DNA from 4 places in the Thauera sp. SDU_THAU2 genome. Region 1 is predicted to be linked to each of the others. Evidence: predicted binding sites of a transcription regulator. Region 1 holds the regulator's gene; each other region holds the start of a gene.
The links. The regulator sigma-54, encoded in region 1, starts transcription at its own class of promoters, with help from an activator protein. The targets are predictions, from matches to a motif close to TGGCACGCTTNCTGCTNA.
Positions count from the first base shown of each region.

Region 2: flgG (flagellar basal-body rod protein FlgG) is a predicted target of sigma-54. The motif match lies at 4,592-4,609, and genes of this name have one in related genera.
Region 3: AAFL97_RS18330 (PEP-CTERM sorting domain-containing protein) is a predicted target of sigma-54. The motif match lies at 4,673-4,690, and genes of this name have one in related genera.
Region 4: metK (methionine adenosyltransferase) is a predicted target of sigma-54. The motif match lies at 3,380-3,397, and genes of this name have one in related genera.

Region 1 is NZ_JBBWUN010000003.1:3,661,992-3,669,680, forward strand. Features, by position in the region: gene thiL (thiamine-phosphate kinase) at 1-246, shown strand, start outside; gene AAFL97_RS18880 (phosphatidylglycerophosphatase A family protein) at 305-787, shown strand; gene AAFL97_RS18885 (CinA family protein) at 823-1,320, shown strand; gene recA (recombinase RecA) at 1,456-2,496, shown strand; gene recX (recombination regulator RecX) at 2,517-2,966, shown strand; gene lptB (LPS export ABC transporter ATP-binding protein) at 2,953-3,675, shown strand; gene AAFL97_RS18905 (RNA polymerase factor sigma-54) at 3,682-5,142, shown strand; gene hpf (ribosome hibernation-promoting factor, HPF/YfiA family) at 5,160-5,486, shown strand; gene ptsN (PTS IIA-like nitrogen regulatory protein PtsN) at 5,623-6,084, shown strand; gene hprK (HPr(Ser) kinase/phosphatase) at 6,081-7,028, shown strand; gene ilvA (threonine ammonia-lyase, biosynthetic) at 7,126-7,689, shown strand, end outside.
Region 2 is NZ_JBBWUN010000003.1:1,358,521-1,366,209, reverse strand. Features, by position in the region: gene flgK (flagellar hook-associated protein FlgK) at 1-743, opposite strand, end outside; gene flgJ (flagellar assembly peptidoglycan hydrolase FlgJ) at 826-1,860, opposite strand; gene AAFL97_RS07630 (flagellar basal body P-ring protein FlgI) at 1,867-2,988, opposite strand; gene AAFL97_RS07625 (flagellar basal body L-ring protein FlgH) at 3,001-3,678, opposite strand; gene flgG (flagellar basal-body rod protein FlgG) at 3,689-4,471, opposite strand; gene flgF (flagellar basal-body rod protein FlgF) at 4,653-5,390, opposite strand; gene AAFL97_RS07610 (flagellar hook-basal body complex protein) at 5,413-5,943, opposite strand; partial or broken gene AAFL97_RS24600 (flagellar hook-basal body complex protein) at 5,978-6,751, opposite strand; gene AAFL97_RS07605 (flagellar hook assembly protein FlgD) at 6,767-7,438, opposite strand; gene flgC (flagellar basal body rod protein FlgC) at 7,478-7,689, opposite strand, start outside.
Region 3 is NZ_JBBWUN010000003.1:3,545,074-3,552,762, reverse strand. Features, by position in the region: gene AAFL97_RS18345 (CysB family HTH-type transcriptional regulator) at 1-547, shown strand, start outside; gene AAFL97_RS18340 (asparaginase) at 558-1,553, opposite strand; gene prsT (XrtA/PEP-CTERM system TPR-repeat protein PrsT) at 1,785-4,592, shown strand; gene AAFL97_RS18330 (PEP-CTERM sorting domain-containing protein) at 4,725-5,501, shown strand; gene AAFL97_RS18325 (ABCB family ABC transporter ATP-binding protein/permease) at 5,700-7,514, opposite strand; gene AAFL97_RS18320 (TetR/AcrR family transcriptional regulator) at 7,671-7,689, shown strand, end outside.
Region 4 is NZ_JBBWUN010000003.1:4,469,688-4,477,376, reverse strand. Features, by position in the region: gene AAFL97_RS22645 (DUF484 family protein) at 1-410, opposite strand, end outside; gene dapF (diaminopimelate epimerase) at 525-1,358, opposite strand; gene AAFL97_RS22635 (lysophospholipid acyltransferase family protein) at 1,453-2,325, opposite strand; gene AAFL97_RS22630 (lysophospholipid acyltransferase family protein) at 2,322-3,173, opposite strand; gene metK (methionine adenosyltransferase) at 3,488-4,651, shown strand; gene AAFL97_RS22620 (calcium/sodium antiporter) at 4,748-5,827, shown strand; gene AAFL97_RS22615 (methyl-accepting chemotaxis protein) at 5,856-7,490, opposite strand.

The sequences.
Region 1 (7,689 bases):
CTGCTCGCGGCCGGCGCGCCCGCGGACAAGGCCCGCGCCTGCCTGCTGGCGGGCGGCGACGACTACGAACTGCTATTCACCGCAGCGGCCGCCGCGCGCACCGACATCGACGCGCTGTCGCGCCGGCTCGCGCTGCCGCTGCACCGCATCGGCCGGATCACCGACCGGGCGGGCGAATGCCTGCTGCGCACGGCCGACGGCGAGGAGCAGATCCTGCACCCGAACGGCTACGATCACTTCGCATGAACATCGCTGCCGCCGTCACGTCCGTTCTTCTGCACACCCCATCTTCCGGAGCGAGCCGATGCGCCCCACTCTGAAACTGATGATGAGCCACCCCGCCCACTTCATCTCGCTCGGCTTCGGCTCCGGCCTGTCGCCATGGGCGCCGGGCACGGTGGGTACGCTGCTGGGCTGGGCGCTGTATCCGCTGCTCAGCGCGCCGCTGTCGGAATTCGTCTTCCTGGCCCTGCTCGCCAGCCTGTTCATCGCCGGCGTGCTCGCCGCCGAACGCACCGGCCGCGCGCTCGGCGTGCCCGACCACGGCGGCATCGTCTGGGACGAGATGGTGGCGATCTGGCTGGTGCTGGCGTTCACGCCGGCGACGCTGGGCTGGCAGGCAGCCGCGGTGGCCCTGTTCCGCTTCTTCGACATCGTCAAGCCGCCGCCGGTACGCTGGGCCGACCGCAGCTTCAAGGGCGGCTTCGGCGTGATGTTCGACGACATCATCGCCGCCGGCTACACCCTGCTCGTGCTGGCCATCCTGGTCCAGCTGTTCGGCCGCTGACCGGCCCCAGCCCCCCTTCAGCACACATGCGAACGATGGATAGCGAACTGAACGAACTCTCGGCCACGGCCGGTGCCGCGCTGGCCGCGCGGGGCTGGCTGCTGGCCACCGCGGAATCCTGCACCGGCGGCTGGATCGCGGCGACCGTCACCGCCACCAGCGGCAGCTCGGCCTGGTTCGACCGCGGCTTCATCACCTATTCCAACGCGGCCAAGACCGACATGCTGGGGGTCCGCACCAAGACGCTCGAAACGCACGGCGCCGTCAGCGAGGCGACCGTCACCGAAATGGCGGAAGGCGCGCTGGCCCGCAGCACGGCAGACGTCGCGATCGCCGTGTCCGGCGTCGCCGGCCCCGGCGGCGGCACGCCGGCAAAGCCCGTCGGCATGGTGTGCGTGGCCTGGGCGCGGCGCGGCGCGGCCACGCTGGTGCAGACGCTGCAACTGGCCGGCGACCGCGAGGCAGTGCGGCGCCAGACCGTCATCCAGGCGCTGCGCCGCTTGATCGCACTGGCTGGCGCGGATATTGCGTGACATATTTGCTGTATATAAATACAGATGCTAAGCTGACGCTGTCAGAGACCTTGTTCTCACGGCTGCGGCAGTTCGCCGCCGAAAATCCCTGCAAGCTCTGTGCCATAATCAGCCCATCACTCAGGAAAAGTTTTCATGGACGACAACAAGGCCAAGGCACTCGCCGCCGCGCTCTCGCAGATCGAAAAGCAGTTCGGCAAGGGTTCGATCATGCGCATGGGCGACGGCAACGTCGAGCGCGACATCCAGACCGTCTCCACCGGCTCGCTCGGCCTCGACATCGCGCTCGGCCTCGGCGGCCTGCCGCGCGGCCGCGTGGTCGAGATCTACGGTCCTGAATCCTCCGGCAAGACCACGCTGACGCTGCAGGTCATCGCCGAAATGCAGAAGCTCGGCGGCACCGCCGCCTTCATCGACGCCGAGCACGCGCTCGACGTCGGCTATGCCGAGAAGCTCGGCGTCAACATCGAGGACCTGCTGATCTCGCAGCCCGACACCGGCGAACAGGCGCTCGAGATCGCCGACATGCTGGTGCGCTCGGGCGGCGTCGACATCGTCGTCATCGACTCGGTCGCCGCGCTGACGCCGAAGGCCGAAATCGAGGGCGAGATGGGCGACCAGTTGCCCGGCCTGCAGGCCCGCCTGATGTCGCAGGCGCTGCGCAAGCTGACCGCCAACATCAAGCGCACCAACACGCTGGTGATCTTCATCAACCAGATCCGCATGAAGATCGGCGTCATGTTCGGCAGCCCCGAGACCACCACCGGCGGCAACGCGCTGAAGTTCTACGCCTCGGTGCGCATGGACATCCGCCGCACCGGCACGATCAAGAAGGGCGACGAAGTGGTCGGCTCCGAGACCCGCGTCAAGGTCGTCAAGAACAAGGTCTCGCCGCCGTTCAAGGAAGCGCACTTCGACATCCTGTACGGCGAAGGCATTTCGCGCGAAGGCGAGATCATCGACCTCGGCGTGGTGCACAAGATCGTCGACAAGTCCGGCGCCTGGTATTCCTACAACGGCGACAAGATCGGCCAGGGCAAGGACAACTCGCGCGAGTTCCTGCGCAACAACCCGGCGCTGGCGCGCGAGATCGAGAACAAGGTCCGTGCCGCCGTCAGCCTGCCCGAGATGCCGTCGGGCGGCGCAGCCCCGGCCGTCGCGGCGGACGAGGCCTGATCGGGACGCCAGCGGCTGCCATGGCCGAACCGAGCCTGCGCGAACGCGCCCTGCGCCACCTCGCCCGCCGCGACCACTCTCGCGCCGAACTGGCGAAGAAGCTCGCGGCCCACGGCGACGAGGACGAGATCCGGGCGGTGATCGAACGCATGGGCGAGCTCGGCCTGCAGTCCGACGAGCGCTTCGCCCAGGCTTTCGTGCGCAGCAAGGCGGCGCGCTTCGGCGCCGGCCGCCTGCGCAGCGAAATGGCCCGGCGTGGCCTCGACCGTGACCTGGTCGACGAGGCAATCGCCAGCGAATGTGCAGAATCGGAATCAGAGCGTGCGCGCAGCGTGCTGCGCAGCCGCTTCACCACGCCGCCCGCCGATGCCCGCGAATGGGCGCGGCAGGCGCGCTTCCTGCAAACCCGCGGCTTCGCACCCGACCTGATCCGCAAGCTGCTGAAAGAGCCCTACGATGAGTCTGCTTAAGGTCGCTGGCCTGCAAAAGCGCTACAAGGCACGCACCGTTGTACATGACGTCGGCTTCGAAGTCGGCTCGGGCGAGGTCGTCGGCCTGCTCGGCCCCAACGGCGCGGGCAAGACCACCTGCTTCTACATGATCGTCGGCCTGGTGCGCGCCGACGGCGGCCAGATCGGCCTCGACGGCAAGGACCTGACCCACCTGCCGATCCACGCCCGGGCGCGGCTGGGCCTGTCCTACCTGCCGCAGGAAATGAGCGTGTTCCGCAAGCTCACGGTGGCCGAGAACATCCGCGCCGTGCTGGAGCTTCAGGGGCTGGAGAACCGCCAGGTGGACGAGCGCCTGCAGGAGCTGCTCGAAGAGCTCAGCATCGGCCATCTGCGCGACAACACCGCCATCTCGCTGTCGGGCGGCGAACGCCGCCGCTGCGAGATCGCCCGCGCACTGGCCACCGACCCGCGCCTGATCCTGCTCGACGAGCCTTTCGCCGGTGTCGATCCGATCGCGGTGATCGACATCCAGAAGATCATCCGCTTCCTCAAGGAACGCGGCATCGGCGTGCTGATCACCGATCACAACGTCCGCGAGACGCTCGGCATCTGCGACCGCGCCTACATCATCAGCGAAGGCCGCGTGCTCGCAAGCGGCCAGCCGGGCGAGATCATCGCCAACGAAAAAGTCCGCCAGGTCTACCTCGGCGAACATTTCCGCCTCTAGTCCAGGATGAAACCCAGTCTCCAGCTCAAGCTCTCCCAGCACCTCACGCTGACGCCGCAACTGCAACAGTCGATCAAGCTGCTGCAGTTGTCGACGATCGAGCTGAACCAGGAGATCGAACGCTTCCTGCTCGAGAACCCGATGCTGGAGCGCGAGGAGTTCGACGAACCACCGCCCAGGCTCGAGCCCTCGACCAGCACCTCGCCGGCCGAGCGCGAGCGCGAACAGCAGCGCGAAGCCGACACCGACGCGGGCGGCGACGGCGACGCCGGTGGCGCAGCCGAGCGCGAAGGCGGCGAAGAAGGCATCGACTGGTCGAACGTCGGCACCGGCGCGTCGGCCAAGCGCGACGATGACGACGACGTCGACTTCCAGGAAATCCAGGCCGCCGAGCTGTCGCTGCGCGAACACCTCGACCAGCAGGTCGCGCTGTCGCCGCTGAACGATCTCGACCGTGCGCTGGTGCGCTTCATCATCGAAGCGCTCGACGACGACGGCTACCTGTACCAGCCGCTCGAAGAGCTGCTCGAACTGCTACCGGCCGAGCTCGAGATCGACCTCGACGACCTGTCGATCGCACTGCGCCACGTGCAGCACCTCGATCCGGCAGGCATCGGCGCCCGCACGCCGCAGGAATGCCTGGCGCTGCAGTTGCGCGCGATGCCCGAAAGCTCGATCCAGATGCTGGCGCTCGAGATCGTCGATGCGCACCTCGAACTGCTGGCCGAACGCAACTTCGTCCGCCTGAAGAAGCTGACCGGCTGCAACGACGACGAACTGCGCGCCGCGCACGCCCTGATCTGCAGCCTGGACCCGCACCCCGGCCTGCGCCACTCGGCTTCCGAGACGCGCTACGTGCTGCCCGACGTCATCGTGCGCAAGGTCCGCGGCCGCTGGACCGTCAGCCTGAACCAGGAAGCGATGCCGCGCCTGCGCGTCAATCGTCTGTACGCCAGCCTGCTGCAGCAGAACAGGGGACAGGGCGGCGGGCTCACCGGCCAACTGCAGGAAGCGCGCTGGCTGATCAAGAACGTGCAGCAGCGCTTCGACACCATCCTGCGCGTGTCCCAGGCCATCGTTGACCAGCAAAGACAGTTCTTCGATCATGGTGATGTGGCGATGAGGCCACTGACCCTCCGGGAGATCGCAGACCAGCTCGAACTGCACGAATCCACCGTATCGCGCGTCACGACGCAGAAGTACATGGCGACACCGCGTGGCGTCTTCGAACTCAAGTATTTCTTCGGCAGCCACGTTTCCACCGACACCGGCGGAGCAGCTTCCTCAACGGCAATCCGCGCACTGATCCGCCAGCTGGTGGACGCAGAGGACAGGAAGAAGCCCCTGTCCGACGCACGAATTGCAGAAGTTCTGGGCCAGCAGGGTATCGTGGTCGCACGTCGCACCATCGCGAAATACCGCGAATCACTCAATATCCCGCCGGTCAGTTTGCGCAAATCGATCTGACAACAACAGGAGTTAGCATGAATCTCAACATCACCGGGCGCCACGTCGAAGTCACGCCGGCCATTCGCGACTACGTCGGCGCCAAGCTCGACCGCGTCATCCGCCACTTCGACAACGTCACCAGCGTGGCGGTGATCCTCTCCGTCGAGAAGCTGCAACAGAAGGCCGAAGTCACGCTGCACGTGCGCGGCAAGGACATCTTCGTCGAAAGCGAGGATACCGACCTGTACGCCGCCATCGACGCGATGGCCGACAAGCTCGACCGCCAGGTCCAGAAGTACAAGCAGAAAATGACCGACCACAACCACGAAGCCCTGAAGCACCAGGCGCCGCCCGAGGCCTGATCGCCCATTGCGGTTTTATGTCCGGGGTGTGGTTATAATGCGCGCGTTTTCAAGACGCGGCTTCAACGCACCCCGGTCCAACCCCGTCGCCCAGCGTGGCGCCAGCGGTAACGGCGCTGCGCAAGCTCCATAGCGAATGAGCCTGATATCTCAACTCCTGCCACTGTCGAACGTGGTGGTCGATCTGGACGCCAGCAGCAAGAAGCGCGTCTTCGAACAAGCGGGCCTGCTGTTCGAGAACAACCAGGGCATCGCCCAGAGCCTGGTGTTCGACAGCCTGTTCGCCCGCGAACGGCTCGGTTCCACCGGCCTCGGCCAGGGTATCGCGATTCCCCACGGCCGCATCAAGGGCCTCAAGGACGCGGCAGGCGCCTTCCTCCGCCTGGCGGCACCGGTGCAGTTCGACTCGCCCGACGGCAAACCGGTCAATCTGCTGTTCGTGCTGCTCGTGCCCGAGCAGGCCAACGAGACCCACCTGCAGCTGCTGTCCGAACTGGCGCAGATGTTCAGCGACCGCGAGTTCCGCGAAGCCCTGCTCGATGCGCCCGACGCCGCGCACATCCACAAGCTGTTCGGGAACTGGGGCGCCGATGAATGAGGCAGACCAGCGTCGCGCGGCTGTTCGAGGCTGAACGGGAGCTCCTTCAGCTCAGCCATGTCAGCGGACGGCTGGATGCCGTGCTGGCCGTGGCCGAGGAGCGGATCTGGCCGGCCGACCTCGTCGGCCACCTGAACCTGATCCACCCCACCCGCCTGCAGATCGTCGGCGCCGCCGAACTGGCCTGGGCCCAGCGCCAGACCACCGACAAGGTCACCCACCACCTCAACGAGATCCTGTCCAGCCAGCCGCCGGCGATCATCGTCGCCGACGGCTGCACGGTATCGAACATCATCCGCGGCGTCTGCGAAGCGCACGACGTCGCGCTATTCACCACACCCCAGCCATCGGCCAGCGTCATCGACCAGCTGCGGCTCTACCTGTCGCGCGAACTGGCCGAGAAAGCCTCGCTGCACGGCGTTTTCATGGACGTGCTCGGCGTCGGCGTACTGATCACCGGCGACTCCGGCGCCGGCAAGTCCGAGCTCGCGCTCGAACTGATCTCGCGCGGCCACGGCCTGGTCGCCGACGACGTCGTCGAGTTCGCGCGCATCGCCCCGACCGTGCTGGAAGGCCGCTGCCCGCCGATGCTGCAGGATTTCATCGAAGTCCGCGGCCTCGGCATCCTCAACATCCGCACCATCTTCGGCGAGACCGCCTGCCGCCGGAAGATGCGCCTGCGCCTGGTCTGCCACCTCGAACGCCGCCAGCCCGGCGACGGCGACCCGAGCCGGCTGCCGGTGCAGCAGGAAGTGAAGGACATCCTCGGCGTCAAGGTCACCCGCGTGGTGCTGCCCGTCGCCGCGGGCCGCAACCTCGCAGTGCTGCTCGAAGCCGCCGTGCGCTCGACCATCCTGCAGCTGCGCGGCATCGACGCGATGCAGGAGTTCATCGACCGCCAGATGCAGGCGATGAGCGCCGCCGACGGCGACGGCGCGGCGTAAGCACGCCCCCGCCGGCAAGCAGCCCGCCAGCGGTGCTATTGCCGCAGTGCCGCATCGGCTGCTACCCTCGACGGCTTTGCTGCCCCGCGAGCCTTCGATGAGCACCCCCACGGATTACCTCGAGCGCATTCTCAACGCCCACGTCTACGACGTCGCCGTCGAGACGCCGCTCGACCTCGCCACCAACCTGTCCGCGCGCGTGCACAACCGCATCCATCTCAAGCGCGAGGACATGCAGCCGGTGTTCAGCTTCAAGATCCGCGGCGCCTACAACAAGATGGCGCGGCTGTCGCCGCAGGCCCTGAAGCGCGGCGTGATCTGCGCCTCGGCCGGCAACCACGCCCAGGGCGTCGCGCTGTCGGCCGCCAAACTCGGCACGCGCGCCGTCATCGTGATGCCCAGCACCACACCCCAGATCAAGATCGACGCGGTCAAGGCGCGCGGCGGCGAAGTCGTGCTCGCCGGCGAATCCTATTCCGACGCCTACGCCCATGCGCAGGAACTGGAAAAGAGCGAGAAGCTGACTTTCGTCCACCCCTACGACGACCCGGACGTCATCGCCGGCCAGGGCACGATCGGCATGGAGATCCTGCGCGCCCATGCCAAGCCCATCCATGCCATCTTCTGTGCGGTCGGCGGCGGCGGGCTGCTCGCCGGCGTG
Region 2 (7,689 bases), 2.3 Mb from region 1:
TGCACCGCGCCGAGTTCGGTCACCGTGCCGCCGACCACGATGCCCTGCCCGGAGCCGACGAAGACGCTGATCGAGCCGTTGTCTTCCTCGACCGTCGACACTTTCACCAGCGTGTTCAGCTCGGCGATGAGCTGGTCGCGCTGGTCGTGCAGGTCGTTCGCCGCCACCGATGGGCCGCCGACCTGGGCCAGCATGATGCGCTGGTTCATGTCGGCGATCGCGCTGGAATACATGTTGATCTGCGCGACGGTCGATTCGATTTCACCCTCGACGCCCTGGCGGACTTCGGTCAGCCGCGCATCCAGAGCCTGGAAGCGCGACACCATCGCTTCGGCCGACGAAATCAGCGATTGCCGCGCGGCGACGCTGGTCGGATTCGAGGCGACTTCCTGCACGCCGGCAAAAAAGCCCTCGATCACCGGCGACAGCCCGGCGGTCGAATCGGCGAGCAGGTTGTTGATCTGGTTGATCTGCGCGTTGTAGGCGGCGTATTCGGCCACCCGCGTGCTGCTGGCGAGAATGCGGCCTTCGAGGAAGCGGTCGTAGGAACGGGTGACGTCGGCGATGCGCGTGCCCTGGCCGAAGAAGCCGGCGCCGGTATATTGCGGCGTGGCGTTGCTCTGGATCACCGTCTGGCGGTGATAGCCCGCAACCCCGGCATTGGTGACGTTATGGCCGGTCGTGAGCAACTGGGCCTGCGCGGCATTGAGGCCCGTCATTCCGATGTTCAGTAAGCCCGCCATGATGCCCTTCCTGATCTGCGATTGTCCTGTACCGGATCAGCAAGAAGGGTGCCAGCCCGAAACCGGCAATCCTGCGGCAGAATCAGCCGATGCCGGCCAACACGGTGCGCAGCGTCGTGCCGCCGATGATGCGGGTCAGCTTGTCGGCGTACTGCGGATCGGTGGCATAGCCGGCATCCTGCAGGCCGCGCGCGAAGCTGCCGGCGTCGGTCTGGCCGAGCACGCCGGCATAGCGCGGGCTGCGCGTCATCAGTTCGGCGTAGTCGCGGAAGGACTCCGCATAGGACGAATACGAGCGAAAGCGCGCTGCCTCGGTATAGGCGCGGCCATCGGCATATTCGGTGACGGCGCGATCGACGGTCCGGCCGCTCCAGCCCGAGCCGGCCTTGATGTTGAACAGGTTGCGGCTGGGACTGCCGTCGGCATGGCGCAGCTGTTTCTCGCCCCAGCCCGTTTCCAGCGCCGCCTGCGCCACCATGAAGGCCGGCGGGATGCCGGTGCGCTTGCTGGCTTCGACCGCATGCGGCCAGACCTCGGCGACGAAGCCCCGTACCTTGTCCGATACCGCGCCGCCGGCCTCGCGCACACGCTCGAGCGCTTCCTTGAAGCGGGCTTCGAGCACGACACTGCCGGCTGCGGGCGCGTCGTCGGCGGTGGCCGGAGCAGCGGCCCGGTCCGGCGCCGCGCGCCGCGCGGCGGCAGATCTTGCCGCTCCGCGGATGACACCGGCAAGGGACTCGCCATCCTTGCCGCCCTGCCCCGTTCGCGCGAGTGCCGCCAGCGCGTCCACGCCGCCGGCCGCAGCCGCGCCTTCATCCTTGCCGCCCAGTTGGCGGAACAGCGTGTCCGCCAGGCCGGTGCCGCGCCCCTGCGACAGGTTCAGCGCAAGCTGCTGGTCGAGCATGCTCTGGTACATGCGGGTCTGGTCGCTGTCGAGCAGGCTGTTCGACGGCGTGGCGTCGCGCATCGACTTCAGCAGCATCTGCATGAACAGCGCCTCGAACTGCTTCGAGGCCGCGCGCAGCGCCTCGTTCGACTGGCCCTCGCTGCGGGCGAGGCGCTTCAGTTCGCCCAGTGCATTCGGGTCGAGCGCGTTGAGCTGGACGCCGGCGTTCATCTCAGATCACTCGAGTTCGGCGCGCAGCGCGCCGGCGGCCTTCATCGCCTGCAGGATGCTGACCAGATCCATCGGCTTGGCGCCCAGCGCATTGAGCGCCTTGACCACGTCGGCGAGGTTGCCGCTGGCGCGCACGTTGTGGATGCTGCCGCCGTCCTGGCGAATGTCGACCTGACCCTGGTTCTGCGCCGCCACCGTCTCGCCGCGCGAGAACGGCGCCGGCTGGCTGACTTCGACTTCGCTATTGACGGTGACGGTGAGGTTGCCGTGCGACACCGCGACGTTCTGCAGCGTCACGCGCTGGTTCATGACCACCGAGCCGGTGCGCGAATTGACGATGACCTTGGCGATCTGCTCGCCCGGCGCCACCCGCAGGTTCTCGATCCGGCCGAGAAAGGCCACCCGGCGCGACACGTCCTGCGGCGCCGCGACCTGGATGCTGCGGCCGTCCAGCGCATAGGCCGAGCCCGGCGCGATCGCGTTGATCGCATCGACCACCTTGCCGGCGGTGTGGAAGTCGGCCTCGTTGAGCTCGACCATGACAAACTCGCCCTGGCCGACCGAGGCGGCCACGCTGCGCTCCACCGTGGCGCCGCCGGGAATCCGCCCCGCCGCCAGATGGTTGATGGTCTGGGCCGCACCGCCCGCCGCGCCGCCCGCGCCGCCGACGGCGAGATTGCCCTGGGCCACGGCATACACCTGGCCGTCCGCGCCCTTCAGCGGCGTCATCACCAGCGTGCCGCCGCGCAGGCTCTTGGCATTGCCGATCGACGACACGGTGACGTCGATCGCCTGGCCGGGCCGGGCGAAGGGCGGCAGGCTGGCCGTCACCATCACCGCGGCGACGTTCTTCAACTGCATGTTGGTGCCCTGCGGCACGGTGACGCCCATGTTGCCCAACATGTTGACGATGCTCTGCTTGGTGAAGGGCGTCTGCGTGGTCTGGTCGCCGCTGCCGTCGAGGCCGACCACCAGGCCGTAGCCGACGAGCTGGTTCTCGCGCACGCCGGCGATGGTGGCCAGGTCCTTGATGCGCTCGGGCGCGGCCTCGGCCGCCGATGCGAAGAAGATGCCGGCGGCCACGGCCACCACCAGTGCGCGCGTCAGCAGGGATTCGAAGGCGTTCATGTCTGGCCCCGGTCAGAAAGGCAGGATGGCGAGGAAGAAGCGCTGCAGCCAGCCCATGGTGTTGGACTGGTCGATGACGCCGGTGCCGCGATACTCGATGCGCGCATCGGCGACCTGGATCGACTGCACGGTATTGGTCGAAGTCACGGTGTTGGGGTCGATCACGCCGGAAAAGCGGATGAATTCGTTGCCCTGGTTGATGGCGAGCATCTTCTCGCCCGACACCAGCAGGTTGCCGTTCGGATAGACGTCGATGACCGTCACCGTGATCGTGCCGTTGAAGGCGTTGTTGGCACGGGCGGAGCCGGCGCCGTTGAAGCCGGAGTCGACGCCGGCCTCGACGTTCAGGCCATTGAGCCCGCCCAGCGGCAGGCGCGACGAGGCAGTGATGCCGCCCGTCATTTCGGAACTGCGCGTCGCGCTGGTGTTGGCGCTCTTGGTCGCGGTGTTGCGCTCGACCAGGTTGATCGTGATGATGTCGCCGACATGGCGCGCGCGCCTGTCCTCGAACAGCGGCCGCGCCAGCGCCGCCTGGTAGATGGCGCCGTTGGCGGGCGGCATGCCGGCATGGCCGTCCGGGCGCACGCTCATCGGCTGATGCACGGCGGTCGGCGGCACGGTTTCGATGGCGGCGCAGCCCGACAGCAGCGCCAGCACGGCAGCGAGCCAGAATGCGGACAGCGATCTCATGGCCGCGCGCTCACAGCTGGGTGAGCCGGCCCAGCATCTGGTCGGACGTGGAGATGGCGCGCGAATTCAGCTCGTAGGCGCGCTGGGTGATGATCATGCTGACCAGTTCCTCGGCGACGTTGACGTTCGAGGCTTCGACGTAGCGCTGGTTGATGACGCCGGCGCCGTTGGTGCCCGGCTCGGTCGGTGTCGCCTCGCCGCTGGAGCCGGTCTCGTAGAACAGGTTTTCGCCGGCGCTCTGCAAGCCGCCCGGGTTGATGAAGGTGGCGAGCTGGATCTGGCCGACCGGCTGCATCTCGACCTGGTTGGGCAGCCTGACGGTGACGGTGCCGTCCTTGCCGATCGAGATGTCCAGCGCATCGGCCGGAATCTGGATCGCGTCCAGCAGCGGATAGCCGCTGGGGGTGATGACGTTGCCCTGGTTGTCGAGCTGCAGCGCGCCGTCGCGGGTGTAGGCGGTGCTGCCGTCGGGCATCTCGATCTGCAGGAAGCCGTTGCCCTGGATCGCCAGGTCGAGCGAGCCGCCGGTCTGCTGCAGGCTGCCCTGGGTGAAGATGCGTTCGGTCGCCACCGGCCGCACGCCGGTGCCGATCTGCAGGCCGCTGGAGACCTGGGTCTGCTGCGTGGTCTGCGCACCCGGCTGGCGCATCGTCTGGTACAGCAGATCCTCGAACACCGCGCGCTGGCGCTTGAAGCCGTTGGTCGAGACGTTGGCCAGGTTGTTGGAGATCACGTCCAGCGAAGTCTGCTGGGCGTCGAGCCCGGTGCGGGCGGTCCACAGTGAGCGGATCATGATGAAGTCCTCGGTTCTGCGTTGCCGTGTCGGCAGTCCTTGCCGGCACGCGGCGGCGATTGCCGCTTTTGCCTGGGATCAGTCTAGGTCTTTGCCGGCCGTGGCCGTCCCGGGATAAACAACGCAAAAACCGTGCTAATCCGGTACCGGGCGCGGCGGCCCGATGACGGCGACCCCGGCCTCAGCGCGCCGCCAGCACCTGGGCGGCGGCGCGGTCGTTGGTTTCGGCCGTCTGCAGCATGCGCACCTGCATCTCGAACTGGCGGGCGAGCGAGATCATCTGCACCATCTGGTCGGCGACATTGACGTTGCTGCCTTCGAGGTAGCCGCCGGCCACCTGCACATTGCCGTCGGCCGGCGCGGGCACGCCGCTGGCCAGCCGGAACAGGCCGTCGTCGCCGCGCACCAGTTCGGCCTCGGGCGGATTCACCAGCTTGAGCTGGGCGACGATATTGACGATGTTGCCGTTGGGATCGATCGACGACACCGAGCCGTCGCGGCCGATGACGATCTCGGTATCGGGCGGCAGCGCGATCGGCCCGCCGCCGTCGCCGACCACCGGCAGCCCGTCGCGGGTCTGCAGGATGCCGGCCGGGCTCAGCGCCAGGCTGCCGTTGCGGGTATAGCCCTCGCTGCCGTCGGGCAAGCGCACGGACAGCCAGCCCTTGCCCTCCACCGCGACGTCGTAGGGCCGGCCGGTGTATTGGATCGGCCCCGGCGTGAAGTCGTTGGCGATGCTGGCGTCGACCGCGAACGAACGGCTGCGGAAGGCTTCGGTCTGGATTTCCACGCCGCGCAGCTTGTGCATCTGGGCGCGGAAGCCGGTGGACGAGGCGTTGGCGATGTTGTTCGACACCGCCGCCTGCTGGTTCATCGTGCCGGTGGCGCCGGTCATCGCGGTGTAGATCAGGCGATCCATGCTTTATTCTCCCCCGCCCTCGTCAGCGCAGGTTGACCAGCGTCTGCAGGATCTGGTCCTGCGTGCGGATCGACTGGGCGTTGGCCTGGTAGTTGCGCTGCTGGATGATCATCTGCACCAGCTCCTGGGTGAGATCGACGTTCGATTCCTCGATCTGGCTCGAGGTCACCATGCCGAGTGCGCCGGTGCCGGGCGCGCCGACCGCCGGCTGGCCCGAATCCCAGGACTCGGCCCACAGGTTGTTGCCCAGCGAAGTCAGCCCCTGCGGCGAGGCGAACTCGGCCAGCGCGAGCTTGCCGATGGCCCTGGACAGGCCGTTGGAGTAGGTGCCCAGCAGCACCCCTTCGGCACTGACCGACACCCCGCTCAGGCGTCCGGTGGTATAGCCGTCCTGGCGCGGCTGGGTGGTGACGCCGAAGGCGCTGTTCCATTGCGTGGACCGGGTCAGGTCGAGGTCGAAGCTCATGGCGTCGGCTCCGGTGCCGAGCTGGGCGCCGGTACGCTGCATGATGTTGGTGAACACGCCGTTCGCCGGGTTCGAGGTGTCGAGCACGCCCATCGTCGTGGAACCGGATCGTGCCCAGGTTGGTCAGCGGCGTTCCCAGCGACAGCGCCGGGTTCGCCGGGTCCGGTACGACGTCGCCGTCCAGCCGCGCATAGACTTCCCAGTCGTTGGTCGGCGAGCCGCCGGCGGACTGGCGCACGAAGAACAGGCTCATCATGTGCTCGTTGCCCAGGCTGTCGAACACCTTCATCGAAGTCGTGTTGTTGTAGCTGTCGACCGGGATATTGACCGCGTTCAGGAAGTTGCCGATGTCGACCGGCGGCATCGCGTCGCGCGGGTTCAGCGAATTCGAATCCAGGTTGACACCCAGCGACGCCTGGTTCGTCTCCCGCGGGCTGATGTAGCTCGTGTCGATGTACAGCGGCGACGGCTCTCCGGCGAAAACCGGCGGGGATACGGTGGCATCGAGCACGCCGAAGCCGGTCAGCTTGTCGCGGCCGGCATTGATCACGTAGCCGTCCTTGTCGACGTCGAACTGCCCGTTGCGCGTATAGGCGATGCTGCCGTCGCTGAGCTGCATGCGGAAGAAGCCGTTGCCGTTGATCGCCATGTCGAGCGAATTGCTGGTCGGCGTCAGGTTGCCCTGGTTGAAGGACTGGGCAACCGCCGCCACCCGGCTGCCGATGCCGATCTGCAGACCGGACGAGCCGCCGACCATCGCCGAAGCGTACATGTCGGCGAAGATCGTGTTGCCCGCCTTGAAGCCCACGGTGCTGGCGTTAGCGACGTTGTTGGAAACGACGTCGAGTGCCTTCGAGGAAGAGTTCAGGCCGCTGAGGCCTTGCTGGAATGCCATGATCGCTGCTCCGGATCAGAGAATCTGCTTGATGTCGTCGAACTTGAACAGGCCGAGGTCGCCCACCTGCAGGTCGGACCCCGTGGGGCCGCGCACGACGCTGGTGACCGGCCCGAACTGCAGGGTACGGCCCTGGACTTTGTCGCCGCCGCGGGTGGCGGACACGGACAAGGTGTAGATGCCGTCGGCCACGCGCGAACCGTCTTCCGCGGTGCCGTCCCAGACGAAGTTGTGGCTGCCGGCCTCGATGCCGTCGAAGACCATCTCCTTGACCGGCAGGCCCGAACCGTCGGTGACCGTCAGCGTCACCCGGTCGGCAGGCCCGTCGATCTCGAAGCCGCCGATGGCGCCCGCCTCGGTCAGCGCGATCTGCTTGCCTTCGACCAGCACGCCGCGCCCGATCAGGGCCGCGGCGTTGAGGCCGTCGGTCGAGGCCTGGGCATCGAAGAAGGACTGGACCAGCTTGTTGAGGCGCTCGATGCCATCGACCGTGCTCATCTGCGCGAGCTGGGAGGTCATCTCCGCGTTTTCCATCGGGTTCATCGGGTCCTGGTTGCGAAGCTGGGTGGTCAGCAGCTTGAGGAAACGCCCCTGCATGTCCTCTTCCGCTTTCTGCACAGGTTCGCTGCGCCCCAGCCTGGACAGGATGTCTTCCGCTGTGGTGTTGTTGGAGACGGTGGTGCTCATGGTTCTCTCCTGCTCACGGCATCATTTGCCGGACAGTGCCTACTGTCCGATCTGCAAGGTACGCTGTAGCAACGTCCGTGCCGTGTTCATGATTTCGGCGTTGTTCTGGTACGAGCGCGACGCCGAGATCATGTTCACCATCTCTTCGGCCACGTTCACATTGGGCATTTCGACGTAGCCTTCGGCATTGGCCGCCGGGTTGTTCGGCTCATACACCATCCGCATCGGCGCGGCGCTGTCGACGATCTGCG
Region 3 (7,689 bases), 120 kb from region 1:
CCAGGTGTGCGAAATGGTGCTGGATGGCGCCGCCGACATCGGCATCGCCACCGAGGCCATCGCCGATTACGACGACCTCGTGATGCTGCCGTGCTACCAGTGGAACCGCTGCGTGGTCGCCACGCCGCGCCACCCCATCCTGCACGAATCGCCGCTGACGCTGGAGGCGATCGCCCGCTATCCGATCATCACCTACGACGACGCCTTCACCGGCCGCAGCCTGATCAACAAGGCCTTCCTCGGGCGCGGCCTGAAACCCAACGTGGTGCTGTCGGCGATCGACTCCGACGTGATCAAGAAATACGTGGAAATGGACCTGGGCATCGGCATCCTGGCGCGCATGGCCTACGACGCCGAGGAGGACCGGCGGCTGGGCATGGCGGATGCGTCGCACCTGTTCGAGTCCAGCACGACCCGCATCGGCCTGCGCAAGCGGGCCTGGCTCAGGACTTACGTCTTTGCCTTCATCGAGGGCTTCGCGCCCCACCTGACGCGGCGCATCGTCGAAAGCGCGCTGATCGGCGGCGGCAGCGACCCGGGTCTCTGAGCGGCGGGTTTCAGACGCGCTCGAACCAGCGCTTCAGGCGGGCGCCGCGCAGTCCGGCGCCGAGGCCGGCGATCAGGCGGACGCGCGCCTTCAGCGGATCGAGCGTGCGGCATTGCAGCCAGTTGCCCGGCCGATCGGCGCGATGTGCGGTCGCGCCGGCGCCGCAGCGGCTGGCCAGCACGACCGGCACCGCAGCCGGCAGGTCTTCGGCGAGCACCGTTTCCCAGCTTGCGGGCAGGCTGGCGTTGCCCGGCAGCGCCAGCACCAGGCCGGCGCGCCCGGCCGCCTGGCTGGCGCGGGCCAGCGCACGCACCACGGCCGAGGCCAGTGCGGGGGAACTGCCTGCGCTCACCGTCAGCAGTTCGACCGGCGGCAGCGCCTGCACGCCGTCGGGCAGGTCGATGCGGTGGTGACGGGGAGACGGAAGGGCCTGCAGCTGGGTGTCGCCGGCGTCGATGGTCAGCGCGCCGGGCGAACTGAAGGCGTCGATCGCGGACGGGTGGCGCTTGGCGAGATGGGCCGCAGGCAGGATGCGGTCGCCGAGCACCGCGAGCACGCCGGCGCGGCCCGCCGCCGGACGGCAGGCGAGCTGTACCGCCTGGTAGAGGTTCAGCGGGCCGTCGGCGGACAGCGCGGTGGCCGGGCGCATCGCCGCGGTCATCACCACCGGCTTGGCGGTGGCGAGCGCGATATGGAGGAAATAAGCGGTTTCCTCCAGCGTGTCGGTGCCGTGGGTGACGACGATGCCGTCGATGTCGCCGTCGTCGGCCAGTGCCTGCAGGCGCCGCAGCAGCGGCAGCCAGTGGGTCGGGCCCATGTCCTTGCTGTCGATGTTGAACAATTGCTCGGCATGCACTTCGGCCAGCGCGGACAGCTGCGGCACGGCGCCGAGCAGCTCGGCGGCGCCCAACTGGCCGGCGGTGTAGCCGGTGGTGTCGGTTGCCGAGGCGGCGGTGCCGGCGATGGTGCCGCCGGTGGCGACGAGGGCGATGCGGGGTCTGCGCATGTTCGAGCTGCGGGCCTGGGCGAATCCTGAATATATATGGGAGCCGGTGGGATGGGGCTTGCCGGCCTGCCCGCGATTCTACGGGATGGTGCGTGCGCCGGTGTGGCGTCGAGCACGCGGTGAATATGTCATCGATGTCGTTTGCGTCGACAATGACGAATTCCACGGAGCCATTCCGATGTCCCCCCATATACTCGCTCCACCCTCCCGGAACCGGATGAACCCTTGCCCATGAAACGCCCTGCCCGACTGCTGGCCCGTATGCTCGCCACCGGTGCCGTCTCGCTGCTCCTGTCCGTGCCTGCGCTGGCCGACCCGGCGGCTGCCAGCCGTTATTACGAGGATGGGCTGAAGCGTTTCGAGGCACGGGATGTGGCGGGGGCGATCATCCAGCTCAAGAACGCCTTGCAGCAGGACCGCAACATGCTGGCCGCGCACCTGCTGCTGGCGCGCGCCTACCTCAGCGATGGCGATGTCGGTCCGGCGGAAGTCGAATTCCGTGAAGCGCTCCGGCTCGGCGTGAGCCGTGCCGAGGTGGCGGTGCCGATGGCGCGCATCTACCTGTTGCAGGGCCGGCCGGCGGTGTTGCTGCAATCGGTTCCGGCGGAAGGCCTGCCGGCCGGCGTCCGTGTTGACGTTCTGAGCTTGCGCGGCGTGGCCCATGCCGCGCTGGGACAGCGTGCCGAGGCCGAGCGCAGCTTTGCCGAAGCGCGTGCGCTCGATCCGGCTTCGCCCGTGCCGCTCGCGGCGGAAGTGCCGATGCTGATCGGGCGGGGAGACCTGGTTCGCGCCCGGCAGCTTGCGGAGCAGGCGGTGGAGCGCGGCCCGGAATACGCGATGGCGTTCAATGCGCGTGCTTCGGTGGCGCATGCCACCGGCGAGCTGGCGACTGCGCTGATGGACTACGAGCGCGCGCTTGCCCTCGATCCTGGTCTGATCGATGCCGCCGTCGCACGCGCCGGCATCCTCGTCGACCTGGGGCGCGATGACGACGCGCGGGCCGCACTGGCAGCCATCGGGGCGGGGCCGGTCGAGCCGCGCGCGTCCTACCTGCTTGCCCTGCTCGCCGAGAAGCAGGGCAAGCGTGCGGAGGCGGCGCGCCATCTGGCGGAGGCGGGCGGCCTGGTCGATACCCTGTCCGCGGAATGGGTGGCCGGCCACGAGCAGTTGCTGATGGTCGGTGCCTTGGCGCATCACGCTGGACGGCAGCTCGAGAAGGCCAAGAAGTATCTCGAAACGACGGTTTCCCGCTACCCGAACAATATCGGCGCGCGCAAGTTGCTGGCCTCGGTCTATCTGGACATGAACGATTACGCACGGGCAACCGGCATGCTCGAGCATGTGCTCCGGCTGCAGCCGGAAGACCCGCAGGCGCTGCAGTTGCTGGGGCGCGTCAACCTCGCCCAGCGGCGCTACGGCAAGGCGAGCGAACTGCTCGAAAAGGCCGCGCAGAGCGGGGACGCAGGGGCGCAGGCCGCCTTGGGATTCAGCCGCCTGGGCGGTGGCGATACCGCGGCTGCGATCGAAAGCCTGCAGGCCGTGTTCGACAGGACGCCGGGCGACTTCGTCGTCGCCAACGCGCTTGCGAACACCTTGATGCGACAAGGCGAAGACAAGGCCGCGCTGGCCGTCGCCCAGCGTGCCGCCGAAGCCGCGCCGGGCAATCCTGCGGCCTTGAATCTGCTGGGCGCCATCCAGGTCGCCAGCGGAAATCCGGCCGAAGGGCGCAAGGCTTATGCGGCGGCACTGGCGAAGGATGCGGGCTTCGTGCCGGCGCGCCTGAACATGGCGCGTCTCGACGTTGCGGAAGGGCGTCTCGACGAGGCGCGCCGCACCTATGCCGCGATGCTGAAGCAGAACCGCAACGACATCGTCGCCATGTATGAGTCGGGCATGCTCGAGCAGGGGGCCGGCAATATCGGCGAGGCGATTCGCTGGTTCGAGAAGGCCGTGGCCGAGCGCCCCAGGGACCCGCGCTTCGGTGTGGCACTAGTCAAGGCCAGGGCGGCGGCCGGCGACAAGGCGGGCGCCCTCGACGCGGCGAAGGCCCTGGCGCCGCAGTGGGGTTCCGACCTGTCGGTGCTGGCCACGCTGGCCGAAGCGCAGATCGACGTCGGCGACAACAAGGCTGCCCAGCAGACCTTGCGTGAAATGACCGTGCTTGCCGAGTACAACGTATCGCGGCTGGTGGGCATCGGTTATCTCCAGCTTCGGGCGGGCAACCCGTCGGGTGCGGCTTATGCCGCGCAGAAGGCGCTGCAGGGCAGGCCCGGGGATGAGGCCGCGATGGTGCTGGAGACGGAAGCGGCCCTCGCCGATCCGGGCGTGGAGCCGGCGACGATCGACGACCTGGTGGCGGCGCTGCGCCGGGCCCACCCGGCCAGTGCCAGCGGCCTGCGCCTGGCGGGAGACCTCGCCGTGCGCCGCAAGCACTTCGCCGAAGCGGCGCAGCTGTACCGCGATGCCTTCGAACTTCAGCCTTCGTTCGATCTGCTCCAGCGCCGCGCCAGCCTTGCGGTACTGCAAGGCGAGCCGAAATCGGCCATGCCGGTGCTGAGGCGCTGGCTGGAGGAGGAGCGGGGCGAGGACGCGCGGGTGCGGGAAATGCTGGCCGAACTCTGGATGCGCGACGGCAACTGGAAGGCTGCGCGGGAGGAGTACGAGCGCCTGGTCGCCGAGGACCGGGCCGGGGCAAACGTTCTCAACAACCTTGCAAACGTGCTGCTGATGCTGGGTGACGGCGACCCGGTGCGTCTGGCGGAACAGGCCCTGGCCCTGGAGCCGGGAAACGTCGGCATCGTCGACACCCTCGGCTGGTCGCTGGCGCGTGCCGGCCGCTTCGACGAAGCCATGCGCCACTTGCGCGATGCCCGCCTGCGCGCGCCGGAAGACCCCGAGATCCGCTGGCATCTCGGCTATGTGCTGGCAAAGCTGGGGCGGGCGCAGGAAGCCCGGGCCGAGCTGCAGTTCGCGCTGGGCGCGTCTCCGTCCGCCCCCTGGGCAGAAGAGGCCAGGAAGCTGCTCGATCAGCCCGGATAGTGTCGAAAAAATTGACGCACAGGCTGCGAGCCGCCCAGCTGAAATATGTAACTAATTGATAAATCTGGTGTGCAAGAGGCTGGCCTGTTTTTTGCTAAAAATTTAAAAAACAGGTTAATTGAAGGAATAGCCATGAAAACGACAATTTTGAAGTCCACTCTTGCCGTCGCGCTGTGTGCCGCTTCGCTTTCCGCGATGGCCGCGACCAACTGGAATCTGACCAATTCCGCTGCCAACGAGCCCCAGGTGACCGGCTGGAAGGCGAGCAACAACGGCTCGGACATCTACAAGACCTCGGTCGGGTACTGGGCGGGCAATGGCATCGGCGTCGGCGGGGAGACCTCGGGCAATCAGCATGCGCTCGACAACCAGGCTGGATTCGAGGTCGCGCTGCTGAGCTTCGACGACGCAGTTCGGCTGGAAAGCGTCAGGGCGGGCTTCACCGCCACCGATTCCGACATCTTCGTCATGGCGTTTACCGGCGCCGGCTCGCTGACGGCGACCCAGGCCCTCGATGGCGGCACGTTTGCCAATCTCACCAGCCGCGGCTGGACGCTGATCGGCAACTACGCGAACATCGGCACCGCCACCAAGGATCTGGGCACGACCTCGGGGGCGTTCGAGAATGTTTATTCGAGCTTCTGGCTGATCGGCGTGGGCGGCTATGCGGCCGGCTCCGGGGTGAATTCGGGAGACTTCAGAAATGGCTCTGCGGTCGGCTTCGATCAGTGCTCCGGCAGTGGCGGCAACAGGGTTTGCGGGAGATACGACTATCTGAAGCTCGCCAGCGTCGGCGGTACGATCAAGCCCCCCAGCAGCGGCAACGTGCCCGAGCCCGGTTCGCTGGCGTTGGCCGGCATCGCCCTGCTCGGCATGGTCGGCATGCGCCGCCGGAAGAATACGGCCTGAAGCCCGGGCGGATCTTTTGCCAGCTGTGGCGGCGCCGAAAGGCGCCGTTTTTTTTCGCCGGGCCGCCCCAACGCAACAAGTGCCCCTTCGGGGGGAGCAGGGCGTTCGCGGAGCATGGCTCCGCGCCTGCGAAACGGGCCGGCTGGGCAAAGCTGGCCCTCCTGCGACCCGCGCAGCGGTGGAGCGTGGGGGCTTCTCTCAGCCGGGCAGGGCGTCCGTGGCGGCCTCTTCCTGCTGCAGCAGCCACATCTGCGCGTAGGCGCCGCCGCTTGCCAGCAGCGCGCCGTGCCGTCCGCGTTCGACGATGCGGCCGCCGTCGAGCACGATGATCTCGTCCGCATCCATGATCGTCGATAGCCGGTGGGCGATGACGAGCGCGGTGCGGCCTTCGGCGGCGCGTTCGATCTGGGCCTGGATGGCTTTCTCGGTCCGGGAGTCCAGTGCCGAGGTGGCCTCGTCGAAGATCAGGATCGCGGGGTTCTTCAGCAGTGCGCGGGCGATCGCGACGCGCTGCTTCTCGCCGCCCGACAGTTTCAGGCCGCGCTCGCCGACACGGGTTTCGTAGCCGTCCGGCAACTGGCGGATGAAGTTCTCCAATTGGGCAGCGCGCGCGGCGGCTTCGACTTCCTCCCGGCTCGCGCTCGGGCGGCCGTACTGGATGTTGTAGAACAAGGTGTCGTTGAACAGCACCGTATCCTGCGGCACGATGCCGATCGCCGCGCGCAGGCTGTCCTGCGACAGCTGGCGGATGTCGTGGCCATTGATCCGGATCGCGCCCTGCTGCACGTCGTAGAAGCGGTACAGCAGGCGCGCCAGGGTCGATTTGCCCGAGCCCGAATGGCCGACGACTGCGACCGTGCTGCCGGCGGGAATGTCGAAGCCGAGGTCGAACAGGATCGGCCGCTTGGCATCGTAGGCGAAGCCGACGCCATCGAAGCGCACGCTGGCCGGGCCGGCGGGCAGGCTGAGCGCGTCCGGTGCGTCGGCGATCTCGCGGTGCTGGTTCATCAGCCCGAACATGCGCTCGATGTCGGTCAGCGACTGGCGGATCTCGCGGTAGATCACGCCGAGGAAGTTCAGCGGCGCGTACAGCTGGATCAGGAAGGCGTTGACCAGCACGATGTCGCCGATCGTCATCTCGCCGCTGGCCACCCGGATTGCGGCCTGCCACATCATCGCCGTGACGGCGACCGCGACGATTACCGCCTGGCCGATGTTGAGGCCGGACAGCGAATACTGGTTGGTGATCTGGGCCTGCATCCACTTGCCGAGCTGTTCGTCGTAGCGGCGCGCCTCGAATTCCTCGTTGTTGAAGTACTTGACCGTCTCGAAGTTGATCAGGCTGTCGATCGCGCGCGCGTTGGCGGCGGAGTCGAGTTCGTTGGTGCGCCGGCGCAGCACCGTGCGCCAGTTGGTGACCTTGACCGTGAAGGCGATGTAGGCCACCAGCGCCGCCAGCGTGATCAGCGCGAACACCGGGTCGTACTGCACCAGCAGGATGCCGATGACCAGGCCGATCTCGATCAGCGTCGGCAGGATCGAATACAGCGTGTAGCTGATCAGCGAGCCGATCGAGCGGGTGCCGCGCTCGATGTCGCGCGTCAGGCCGCCGGTCTGGCGCTCCAGGTGGAAGCGCAGCGACAGCGCGTGCAGGTGGCGGAACACCCGCAGCGAAATCTCGCGTACCGCCTGCTGGGTGACACGGGCGAAGACGATCTCGCGCAGTTCGGTGAACAGCGAGGTCGAGAAGCGGAACACGCCATAGGCGAGCAGCAGCGAAGCGGGTACGACGATGAAGGCCTGTTCGCGCGTGATGCTCAGGTCGTCGATCAGGTGCTTGAAGACGATCGGCACCGTCACGTTGGCGCCCTTGGCCGCCAGCAGACAGCCGAGCGCGAAGATCACCCTGCCCTTGTAGGCCCAGATGAAGGGAAGCAGGCTTTTCAGCGTCTGCCAGTCGTGGCGCTCGGTGGGTTCGGGGCCGGGCAGGGCGGTGGCGGAGGAGCGTCTCATGATTTCGTCGGGATGGGCGGCAAGCGGCGGACGGCAAGCGCGCGATTCTGTTGCCGGGGCCGTGGCGAGTCAAACCGCAAGTCTTTTGATCGATCATGCTTGACAGGAAATAAATTGAACGTATGATTCAAACAAACGTTTGAATTGAGAGTACCGATGCCCGTCGAGCCACGCC
Region 4 (7,689 bases), 810 kb from region 1:
TTGCGCAGGGCGTCGAGCTGGCGGCGCAGCGGCTCGCCGAGACTGGAAGCATCACCGTCCAGGCCCCAGGTCTCGAGTGCGACGTGCGGCACCGAAAAATCTTCCTGCAGGCTGCCGACCAGCACGCGGCGAACGGCATCCGTACTGCCGGCCTCCATCAGGGCGAGGGCAAGGCGATGCACCTTGGCGCTGATGTCGTCGTTTTCCTCGCCGAAACGGATCAGTTCGGCGAGCTTCAGTTCGAGCTGGCGAATCTTGTCGCGCAGTGCGTGCAACTGGCGCTCGGCGAGCGAGATGGCCTGGCCGCCGTGCTGCGGATGCGGCACGGTGAGCCGAGTGAACAGCTCGCCGTGCTGGGCGAGGAAATCGGGGTTGTCGCGCAGATAACGGGCGACGTCGTCAGCATTCATGTCCATCACTCCGGCCGGGCGTACGAGCCGCCCGGCATCAAGGATTCGGCAAACCATGGCGGGCCTTCGGCCACGCCTGTAGTCGGGAGCGCCCGGCCGGGGGAGCCGGTTCCCTCAGTCCAGTTCCATCTCGCCTTCGAAAACGCTCACCGCGGGTCCGGTCATCAGCACCGGCGTATCCGGCCCGGCCCAGGCGATCTCGAGCTCGCCGCCCCGGGTCTCGACCCGTACCGGCGACTCCAGCAGGCCGCGCAGCAGGCCGGCGACCACCGCCGCGCAGGCCCCGGTACCGCAGGCCAGGGTTTCGCCGGCACCGCGCTCGAACACGCGCAGGCGCACGCGATGCGGCTCGAGCACCTGCATGAAGCCGGCGTTGACCCGCGCCGGGAAGCGCTCGTGGCGCTCGATCAGCGCGCCCTGTTCCGCCACCGGCGCGGCATCGACGTCGGCGACGACCTGTACCGCGTGCGGGTTGCCCATCGACACCGCGGTGATCGCCACCGTGACCTCGCCCACCGGCAGCGGCTGCACGACCGCGTCGGAATCGGACAGGAAGGGAATCCGGGCCGGCGCCAGCTCGGGCACGCCCATGTCGACGGTGACCAGGCCGTCTTCGCGCAGGCACGGGGCAATGATGCCCGAGCGCGTCTCGACGCGGATCTCGCGCTTGTCGCTGAGGCCCTTGTCGTGCACGAAGCGGACGAAGCAGCGCGCGCCATTGCCGCACTGCTCCACTTCGCCGCCGTCGGCATTGAAGATGCGGTAGCGGAAATCGACGCCCGGCTGGCTCGCGGGCTCGACCACCAGCAACTGGTCGCAGCCGACGCCGAAATGGCGGTCGGCAATCGCCCTGACACGGGCCGGCGTCAGCTCGACCGGCGCCCGCGTGGCGTCGATGACGACGAAATCGTTGCCGAGGCCGTGCATCTTGGTGAAACGCAGCTTCATCGCAATCCAAAGGGAGAGAAAATAAAGAGGCAGCAAGACGCCCCTGGCCGGCGATTGTCCTCCAGCCCGCCGCTCAGCGTCCACCGGCGATGTGTCAGTAGATGCGCGGCTCGCCTTCGGGCCGGGTCTTGAAGCGGCGATGGACCCAGTAGTATTGCTCGGGCATCGTGCGCACCACGCCTTCGAGCCAGGCGTTCATGCGCCGGGTATCGGCCTCGACGTCGTCCGAGGGATAGTCCGCCCACGGTTCGCCCAGTTCCAGCACGTAGCCGGCGCCGCCGGGCAGCATGCGCACCACGCTCGGCATCACCGCCGCGCCCGCCAGCCGCGCCAGCCGCGGCAGGCCGGTGATGGTGGCTGCCGGGACGCCGAAGAAAGGCACGAAGATCGACTCCTTGCGACCGTAGTCGAGGTCCGGCAGGTAATACAGCGGCCGGCCGGACTTCATCGCCTTCACGGTGGCGCGCACACCGTCGGTGCGGGCGAGCAGCAACTGGTCGTTGAAGCGGCTGCGGCCGTGATGCAGCCAGTGGTCGAAGACCTTGTTCTTCTGCGGCGCATAGACGCTGACGAAGTCGCCTTCCATCGACAGCCGCGTGCCCGCCATGTCGAGGCCGACGAAATGCGGCGTCAGCAGGATCACCGGCCTGCCGGCGTCCTTCAGTGCCTGCAGGCGCTCCAGCCCGTCGATGCGCACCAGCCGGCGCAGGCGCTCGGGGCTGGCCCACCACGCCAGGCCGCGTTCGAGCACGCTGCGGCCGTTGACGGCGAAATGGCGCCGCGCCAGCGTGCGGCGTTCGCCGTCGGACAGCTCGGGAAAGCACAGCCTCAGGTTGGTCAGCACCACCTTGCGCCGCGGCGCCACCACCACGTAGAGCAACAGGCCGAAGGCTTCGCCGATGCGCGACAGCAGCGACAGCGGCAGCCAGTGCAGCAGCCAGAACAGGCCGATGGCGAGGCGGCTCATGCTTCCCCCTCGCCGCCCCGCGGCTGCTTGTAGCGGTTGTAGCCCCACAGGTACTGCTGCGGGCACTGCAGGATGATGCGCTCGACTTCGCGGTTGATGATCGCCGCATCCGTATCCGGGTCGCCGGTCAGCGCCTCGGTCGGTGCCTGCAGGCGGAACAGGTAGCCTTGACCGTGCGGCAGACGTTCGGCCCAGGTATAGATCACGCGCACCCCCTTCACCGCCGCCAGCCGCGCCGCCAGCGTCATCGTCCACGCCGGCTTGCCGAAGAAGGGCGCCCACACCCCTTCGCCTTCGCCCGGCACCTGGTCGGGCAGCATGCCGACCGCCTCGTGGCTGCGCAGCGTCTTCACCAGCTTGCGCACGCCCGACAGGTCGGCCGGCGCGGTGCGCATCTGGCCGCGTGCCCGGCCCGCCTCCATCAACGGCTGCAAGGCGGACTTGCGCGGCGGACGATAGAGCACGGTGATCGGAATCTTCGCCGCGATGCACTGCGCGGTGATCTCGAAGCAGCCCAGGTGCGGCGTGATGAACAGGATGCCGGCGCCGTCCGCGCGTGCCTGCTCGACCAGTTCCCAGCCTTCGGTGCGCACCGCACTGGCGACGACTTCCTCGGCCGGGCGCAGCCAGATCCACGGCAATTCCATCGCCTGGCGGCCGGCTTCGGCGACCGCGGCGCGCAGCACCGCCTCGTCCTCGCGGCCGAGCGCATTGAACAGGTTGGCACGCAAGCGCCGCGCATAGGACGGCGAGGTGCGATAGACCAGCCAGCCGGCCCAGCCGCCCAGGCGGTGCAGCCAGGACAGCGGCAGGCGCGACAGAAGACGAAACGAAAGATCGACCAGCACGTCGGAATCGGGTCCGGAAACAGGGAAGAAGGAGCAGGCGCGAAGGCTTCGCGCCCAGGCGTGTGCATGCGGTCACGCCGCACGCAGGGCCGAATGCTTACATACCCGGCGATCCCGGTCTATAATCGCGGCTCACCGCCGAGTTAAATCGACAACTTGCAGGGCGGGCGCAACGACCGGGCAAACGGGCCCGAAACAGGTCGACCTTGCGGAAATACTGCTAAAGCGTCGGCTGCCCGACAAAATCCCCGGAGCTGGCCGCAGACGCAAGTCATTGGCTGATCGGGGATTTTTTGTTTGTGGAGCAGTACGACATGGCTGAATTTCTGTTTACTTCCGAGTCTGTTTCCGAAGGCCATCCGGACAAGGTGGCGGACCAGGTGTCCGACGGCGTGCTCGACGCCATCCTGGCCGAAGACCCGAAGGCGCGCGTCGCCTGCGAAACCCTGGTGTCGACCGGCCTGGTGGTGATCTCGGGCGAAATCACCACTTCCGCCCACCCCAACTACCGCGAGATCGCGCAGGAAGTCATCCGCCGCATCGGCTACGACAACTCCGACATCGGCTTCGACTACAAGAGCTGCGCGGTGCTGGCGGCGATCAACCGCCAGTCGCCCGACATCGCCCAGGGCGTGGATAACGCCAACGACGACCCGCTCGACCAGGGCGCCGGCGACCAGGGCATCATGTTCGGCTACGCCACCACCGAAACCCCCAGCCTGATGCCGCTGCCGATCTATTACGCGCACCGCGTCATGCAGCGCCAGGCCGAAGTGCGCAAGGACGGCCGCCTGCCCTGGCTGCGGCCGGATGCCAAGAGCCAGATCACGGTGAAGTACGTCGACGGCAAGCCGGTGGCGATCGACACCGTGGTGGTGTCGACCCAGCACGACCCCGACGTCAGCCAGTCGCAGATCCACGAGGCGGTGGTCGAGCTCATCATCAAGCCGGTGCTGCCCAAGGAGCTGCTCCAGGGCAACGTACGCTACCTGGTCAACCCCACCGGCCGCTTCGTCGTCGGCGGCCCGCACGGCGACTGCGGCCTGACCGGGCGCAAGATCATCGTCGACACCTACGGCGGCGCTGCGCGCCACGGCGGCGGCGCGTTCTCGGGCAAGGATCCCTCCAAGGTCGACCGCTCGGGCGCCTATGCCGGCCGCTACGTGGCGAAGAACATCGTCGCCGCCGGCCTCGCCGAGCGCTGCGAAGTGCAGGTCGCCTACGCCATCGGCGTCGCCCGCCCGGTGTCGCTGATGGTCAACACCTTCGGCACCGGCAAAATTGCCGACGAGAAGATCGTCGAACTGGTCGGCAAACACTTCGACCTGCGGCCGAAAGCGATCATCCAGACGCTCGACCTGCTGCGCCCGATCTACTCCCGCACCGCCGCCTATGGCCACTTCGGCCGCGACGAGCCGGAGTTCGGCTGGGAGCAGACCGACAAGGCCGCCGCGCTGAAGGCCGACGCCGGGCTGTAAGGGTGTAAGCAATTACAAGCAACGGCCGCCCCGCACGGGTGGCCGTTGTTATTCTTGCGCCCAGCCCACCTCGCCATCCTAGTCCCGCAGTTGCCCATGCTCGACCACCTCCTTCTGCTCGCTCTCGGTCTCGTCATCCTCGTCGTCGGCGCCGACCTCCTGGTGCGCGGCGCTTCGCGGCTGGCAGTGTCGGTGGGCATCTCGCCGCTGGTCGTCGGCCTCACCGTGGTCGCTTTCGGCACCAGCGCGCCGGAACTGGCAGTGTCGATGGGCGCCACGCTCTCCGGTTCACCCGATCTGGCCATCGGCAACGTGGTCGGCAGCAACATCGCCAACGTCCTGCTCATCCTTGGCATATCGGCGCTCATCACCCCCTTGATGGTCGCCGAACAGATCATCCGCCAGGAAATCCCCATCATGATCGGCGCCTCCCTGCTGCTGCTGGTGATGGCACTGGACGGCGGCATCAGCCGCGTCGAAGGCGGTGTGCTGTTCGCGCTGGTCGTAGCCTACACGGTGTTCCTGATCCGCCAGTCGCGCAGCGCATCAGCGGCAGCGGAAGACGAATTCGCCGGCGAGATCCCCTCATCGAACTGGGACCGCCACTGGAGCGTGCAGATCGCGCTCATCGCCGTCGGCCTGGGGCTGCTGGTCCTCGGCGCCGACTGGCTGGTGGAGAGCGCGGTGGCACTGGCCAAGGCCTTCGGCGTGAGCGACCTGGTGATCGGCCTGACCATCGTCGCGGTCGGCACGTCGATGCCGGAGATGGCAACCTCGGTGGTCGCCGCGCTGCGCGGCCAGCGCGACATCGCGGTGGGCAACGTGGTGGGCAGCAACGTTTTCAACATCTTCGCGGTCATCGGTGCCTCCGGCCTGGTGGCATCGGGCGGCTTGCCGGTACCGGAAGCGGCACGCAACTTCGACCTGTGGGTGATGCTCGCGGTGGCTTTCGCCTGCCTGCCGATCCTGATGACCGGACGCGAGATCGCACGCTGGGAAGGCGGCGTGTTCCTTGCCTACTACGCCGCCTACACCGCCTGGCTGGTGCTGTCAGCCCAGCAGCCCACCGCGCTGCCGGCCTTCTCCGGCGTCATGCTCGGCTACGTGATACCGCTGACCGTCATCACGCTGATCGTATCGGTGGTGCGCCACAATGGACGCACGCCGCAGGCCTGAACCCGGTTCGGACGCCGGCCTCGCGACTTCAGGCCTGCACGCGAAAACGCCCCACCGTCCGTTCGAGCGCACCGGCCAATGCGGCCAACTCTTCCGCGCGATCCAGCGAATCCCGGGTGGCGCCGTGATTGGCCTCGCTCATGCGGGCGATCTGCTCGACACTGCCGGCGATGTTCGTACTGACCTGACGCTGCTCCCCCAGCGCCACATCGATCGAGCCGACGGCCTCGCGCACGCGAACGGCACCGCCTTCGATCGCCGCCACGGCGACCCACGCCCGTTCGGCGCTCTCGGCCCCCTCGCCCGCCAGCTTGCACCCTTCCTCCATCGTCTGGACGGCCTGGCGCGCACTGGCCTGAACACGCTCGATCATGGAATTGATTTCGTGTGTCGACTGCTGCGTCCGTTCGGCGAGCTTGCGCACCTCATCCGCAACCACGGCAAAACCCCGCCCCTGTTCGCCCGCCCGCGCCGCTTCGATCGCGGCGTTCAACGCCAGCAGATTGGTCTGCTCGGCGATCCCCTCGATGACCTGCGCGATGTTGGAGATGCTCTCGGCGCTGACGCCGAGATCCGCCACCACCGCCGCAGAGTCGCTCATGCGCTGGGCAACCTGGCCGATCACCGTCACGGCCCCGTTGATGATCGCGACGCCGTCCCGCACCTGCCGCTCGGAATCTCCGCTCAAGCGACCCGCATCCCCGGCATGCTCCGCAACCACGGCAATGCTGGTGCTGAGCTGTTCGACCGCGGCAGCGATCGACTGCGCCGCATCGGTCTGGGCCAGCGACGCCGTGGCGACTTTCTCTTCGTTGTCGCGCAGCAGCGCCGTGGCACGCACGAGGCGCACGGCATCGGCGCGGATGTTGCATATGGTGGTTTCTAGTCCGGCCTGCATCTCCCGCATCGCTGCGAGCACGCTCTGCGCGCTGCGGCCTTCCACCGCGACCGGCTGCTGCAAGTCGCCATCGGCAATGCGACGGGCGACCTGCGCCGCATAGACCGGCTCCCCACCCAGGCGGCCGAGCAGGCTGCGAGTCACCAGCACCGACGCCAGAACACACACCAGTAACGCTGCCCCGCCCAGCGCCGCCACGACCATCCGGCTGCGCTCCAGCGCCTGGACCGATTCGACCCGCATGCCGGCCGTCAATTGCTCGAGGTGCGCGATCTGCTTCAGCAGCCCGGCGCGGATCTCGCGCCAGACCGGCGTCTCGCTGCGCACCAGCAGCTCGCGCGCGCCTTGCGAATCGCCGGCGCGCACGCTTTCGATCACCTGCGCCTGCAAGGGCGCCCAGCGCTGGGCGATCTTCTGCATCTCCGCCGCGGCTCCGGCGCCGCCATCGAGCACCCGGGCGTGCTGCACGACACGGCCGAAGGCCTCGTCGAACTGCTTCCTCGCGCCGTCGAAGTTCTCATAGGCCTTCGGGTTGGCGGGATCGAGCACGATGTTGCGCAGCGCCTGCCCCATCTGGAGCCCGTTCGCATACGCGCGCATGACGTCGCGCTCGACCGCCAGCTCGGTATCGATGAAGCCGGACAGCCGCGCGCCCCCTGCCTGCATCTGCCACAGCGCGGCGCCCAGGGCGAACAGCAGCAAGCCACAGGTTGCCGCCGCCAGCAGTACCAGCTGCGACCGGACGGAAAGTGTCTTCAGTGCCATGTGTCTCCTCTCATGCCTCCGCCAATGGCGATCCGATGCCACTGGAGCGGAGGCTCAAGAATGATGAAATTAGGAAATTCTGATGGGCGATATCGGCAGACCGGGCAGAATCTGTAGGCGCGGCATGGCTGCGCCCTTGCACACCGCGCAGAATCCGGCGCCAATCCGGCGATCGCCGAGCCTCCGGACGAGAACGCCA